DNA from 2 places in the Methylophaga sp. UBA2012 genome. Region 2 is predicted to be linked to the other one. Evidence: riboswitches for the same ligand, from Rfam matches in the RefSeq annotation. Region 2 holds a riboswitch; the other holds the start of a gene.

Region 1 (2,410 bases), on a different contig from region 2:
GGCATCAAAGCCAACGGTGTAGTTGTCGATGTAGTCCTGATCCTGTAAACCTTCTTCAATGATGACATGCATCATCGCCATGGCTAGTGCACCATCGGTTCCGGGTTTTGGCGCGATGTGCCAATCGGCTTCTTTCGCCGTTTTCGATTTATACGGATCAATCACCACCACTTTGGCACCATTTTTCTGTGCATCTTTCACGATATGCCAATGGTGAACATTGGTGCTAACCGAGTTGCAGCCCCAGATAACGATGTATTTAGAATGAATAAAACTCTCAGGATCGACACCTGCCGTCGGCCCTACGGTCAATAACCAAGCGGTACAAGAACCTTCACCACAAAACGTACGTTCACAAACGGTTGCCCCCATTTTGTTAAAAAAGGCATCGCCCCCATTTAAGCCATGAACTAAGCCCTGATTCCCCAAATAGCTATAAGGCAAAATGGCATGCGGACCATGCTCTGCAATAATTGCTTTCCAGCGGCTAGTGATTTCATCCAAAGCCTCATCCCAGCTAATTCGCTCAAACTGTCCACTGCCCTTAGGTCCTGTTCGTCGCATAGGGTAAAGCAGACGATCTGGATGGTAATGTCGTTTTTCATAATCTTTAAGCTTGACGCACAAACCACCTCGGGTCATCGGATGTTCTTTATTGCCTCTAACAGAGGTTAATTGACCATTTTCAACCTCATAGACCATGGAACAGGTATCAGGACAATCATGTGGACAGCCACCATGATGCGTTGTTTTTAATACGCTTGCCATATTGCTCTCTCCTCTCTGATATATATTTTTTTATTATTATTTTCAGACTATACACCAGTTTAAAACGGGAAATATGCCCGTTAAGTTATTCAACTGACTTGATAAAAATTTTATTTAAATCAATTACTCACTCTGACATTTTCTTGTAATAGAGCCTCTATACACTTAGCGGCAGATGAATAATTCACCACTTTACCAGTTGGGTGGTTTATCACTTTCATCCATTTAATCAAAGCCAAACTCGTCGTGAGGCGGGGTCGGAAAGCTACAGGTCTTCCAAGTGAAGATGGCTGGGTTGCATTGCTTGTTTTTTCACTCTAAACATAAGGGAATTTTTATGAAAAAAGCGATGCTATTTGTCATAGCACTATTTTTCTCTGTTGCGGCTAATGCAGCAACACTTAACTTAACAAAAGGTGACTCAGCTTTCACCAACAATGCTAGTCAGGAAATTGATCTTGCTACTGGTAGTACAGTATTAGCAAGTGGGACTACAGGTAATGGCGCATGGGAATCTTCGTTCAGTTTATTTACTAATGACGCAACACCAGTAGTTATTGAATGGTCATTTAATCCAGAGTCTAATCTTGATAATGCAACTATTGCATTTGGTGTTTTAGGTGGTGCTATTCAAAATTTCAACATTACTGGTGATTTCAGTTTCACAGCGATATTAACTGCAGGTCTGACATATGTGTTGGATATCTATGACGCAACGGGTAAAGCTTTAAATTACAGCCTATCAGTTTCAGCAGTACCTGTTCCTGCAGCACTTTTCTTATTCGCACCAGTTTTATTAGGTTTCTTAGGCTTTCGTAAAAAAGCGATTGCAGCATAACCCATCTTTAGAAAATCGTCGTTCAATATTAGGGAGCTTCGGCTCCCTTTTTTTATGTATGATTCAATATTTCCTGAGAGAGTATCAGTTTGACTTCTCCACCATCACGCCATCGAGTAACTGCCTGAATGGATTATTTTGTTAGCTTGGGTTATCCCGGTCTTTTTATCTCAGCCTTTTTATCTGCAACACTACTGCCACTTAGCTCTGAATTCGTTCTCAGCACACTATTAATCAAAGGACTATCACCGAGTTTTCTCATCACCACAGCCACCGTGGCAAATGTGCTTGGCTCAATGCTGAATTATGCTTTAGGTTATTGGGCCAGTTCTGCAGTCATAAAAAAATGGTTACGGATATCAGAAAGCGATATTAGAAAAGCGGAAAACCGGTTTAAGAAATATGGTCTTATTTCCCTGTGTTTTACCTGGTTGCCCATCATTGGTGATCCATTAACTGTTATGGCAGGACTCGTAAAAATACATCTAGGCTGGTTTATCGTGCTAGTCACAGCAGGCAAGTTGATTCGCTATATTGTCATCAGCCAGGTAGCCATGTCGCTAAATTAAAAAACCCCGTTTCAGAGACTGAAACAGGGTTTTAACTGGGTTACACTTTTACTTAATGATGATGCGGATGACCGATATCCTCACCTTCACTGTTATAAAAACCAGAAGGTCCGTGTTCGATATAACCCTGATTAATCATCTTCGCAATGAAGGGATCTGATTCACTATCACCAATATCGGCATAATCCGTTGTCTGATAGTCATCACGCATTTTAAAGCTGGCATTAACAACACT
Region 2 (2,410 bases):
ACGTTATCATCTATGAGGTCTGGCTTCTTGAGCATCCGTTTGCAATGAATGAGAAAAGAATGCTGAATCAGGGTATATTCAGAGTCATTCATTCTAATGGCTTTTATTGTCATGTGCATTCAATCCTTCCTACCGAACATATAAAAGTGATGTCGACGCACCATACTGTCTATCGTGATCAGCCTCTGTTTGATGCCTATGAACAGCAGGTGGCACAAGACTGGTTGCCCATTGAGATAATGCAATTATCTGCAGGACAGTACCGCGGACATTACCGTGAAATGGGCAATGATGATGTCCGAATCGTGCTTGAACAACAAAATCAGATTGTGCATAAACGTGCCATCATTGAGCAGGATTTTTGCACAGTGTCTTTTGCACGATCGGCGAACAATCAGGTGCGAGTGTCTGAGTACGATGGCTTTGAGAATTCATTATTTTTTCTGCCAGCCAATGTTGAAGTTGATATACAGGCAGGAGTTGATGTTGAGACGATCTATTTTCGATTTGAACAGTCGGCACTTCTAGAGTCAGCCAGAGCTATTAATCCACAGCATTGGGAAATGGCTGCTGAGTGCGTCATGCTGTTCAGTGAGGTGAACCGACAACCGTTAGAGGTTTTCACTGATTATCTATGTGAGTTATCAGCGATGGACTCGAATCATCTCTTACGTGAACAACAGAAAAACATGAACTCATCGGTAATGGAATATGTGTTACTAGCACTGGATTCATCCTTACTGCTTGATGGTCAGACCAGTGATGTTTTGTCACGCCGTCGGGCGACGATATCAGTACGACAAGCAATAAACTATATTCATGCCAAGCTGGAAAGTCATACTTGTCCGACGATTCTTGATATCTGTAAAGACTTGTATATCAGCCAGCGTAATCTGCAATATAACTTTAAAAAAGTGGTGGGGGTGACTCCCAATGCTTATTTGTATCGACTGAGATTAAACCGGGTTCGCTCTCAGCTTCTCTGTCCGGTCGATATCAGTGTAACAGTGACACAGGTGGCTAGTGAGTGGCATTTTTGGCATCTTGGCCGATTTTCCAATGACTATTTGCAACTCTTTGGTGAGTTACCTTCAACCACACTTCGCCGTGCCTTTAATTAAATTTACAGTTTGCGAAAATCGGATAGTGCGTAATCAAAACAAACACTAAGCTGTTTCTCGTTGTGTATTGATTCCAATACGCTATTTTTCTGCCAAACTCAGTGTGAACTGAGGACGGAAAGCTACAGGCCTTGAGGATGACAAGGTGGCTGGGTTGCTCTATACGAGAGATTAACGGATGAATACCTTTGTAAAACCTACACTTTTTCTAGTCACTGTATTAATGACTAGTTCAATCCTAAGTGTCGCGTATGCTCAAGACTTAAGCGGCATTAACACGGAAAGACTCTATCTTACTGACGATAATAATACGGTCAATAACGGCGATACGTTCCAGAATGATAATAATGTCACTACCTTAGAATCGAGTAAAATTACCATCGACCATACTGGCACGTTTATCAACAATAAGCATGCGTATATTACCGAGGGTAATACCATGAAAAATTTAGGAGTCCTTGATAATCGTACTGATGGGGTTTTGGCTGTCTGGGGAAGTTTATACAATCAAGGCGAAATGAATAATAATGGTTTTATTTCCATTAAATCGACAGGACTTTTTAATGCCGTCTCCCTGACAAATACCGGTGAGATAGAAAATGATGGGCAGCTCATCATGGCCGGTTCGGTGAATAACCAAGGCAAAATTATAAATAATAGTCAATTCACTAATAATAGTTTTGTGTTTACTAATACTGGTGAGATTACAAATAACGCGGATTTGAACAATAATTACCGTATTATAAACAAAGGCTTGATAACAAACTCCGGTGTTTTTTCGACCTCAAATACGCTGCGAAATTATAATGAAGTTATCAACAATAATGTCATGACGAATAGTGGTGATGTAACTATATATACGAAGGGAAGTGTCACCGGCGAGGGGAGCTACACACAAACCTCTGGTCAAACCATCAACAACGGCGTCATGACTCAAACCAGCGTGAATATTAAAGGCGGCAGCTTATCAGGCACTGGCACGATAAACAGCAACGTTACGGTCAATGGTTCAAGTTATGAGAACTATGCCAGTCTGACTGCGGGTAATTCGATTGGCACGATGATCATCAATGGTAATTACACGCAAGGCGAGTTTGGTTCGATGGTAGTGGAGTTTGATGAAACGCATTCTGATTTACTGGATGTGTCAGGTATCGCTTCGCTGGCCGGAGTGTTGAGCTTTGAGTTTATTGGTGATGATGTCACCGAAGGTACGTTTAACTTTTTAACGTTTGCCAGCATCGTTGGCAGTTTTGATAGTGTCATTCTGCCGAGCATTAGCGGCTTTA

Evidence for each region. Region 2 has a riboswitch for cyclic di-GMP ahead of B2248_RS14210 (hypothetical protein). Riboswitches for the same ligand answer to the same signal wherever they lie in the genome.
Region 1: linked by a shared signal. The riboswitch ahead of B2248_RS00385 (hypothetical protein) and the one ahead of B2248_RS14210 (hypothetical protein) in region 2 are both predicted to bind cyclic di-GMP.

The regions. Positions count from the first base shown of each region.
Region 1 covers NZ_DDCG01000001.1:76,515-78,924, reverse strand. Annotated here, with positions in the region: gene B2248_RS00390 (molybdopterin-containing oxidoreductase family protein) at 1-768, opposite strand, end outside; cyclic di-GMP riboswitch class I at 993-1,071, shown strand; gene B2248_RS00385 (hypothetical protein) at 1,106-1,606, shown strand; gene B2248_RS00380 (YqaA family protein) at 1,735-2,175, shown strand; gene B2248_RS00375 (hypothetical protein) at 2,228-2,410, opposite strand, start outside.
Region 2 covers NZ_DDCG01000019.1:223,952-226,361, forward strand. Annotated here, with positions in the region: gene B2248_RS14205 (helix-turn-helix domain-containing protein) at 60-1,121, shown strand; cyclic di-GMP riboswitch class I at 1,203-1,283, shown strand; gene B2248_RS14210 (hypothetical protein) at 1,300-2,410, shown strand, end outside.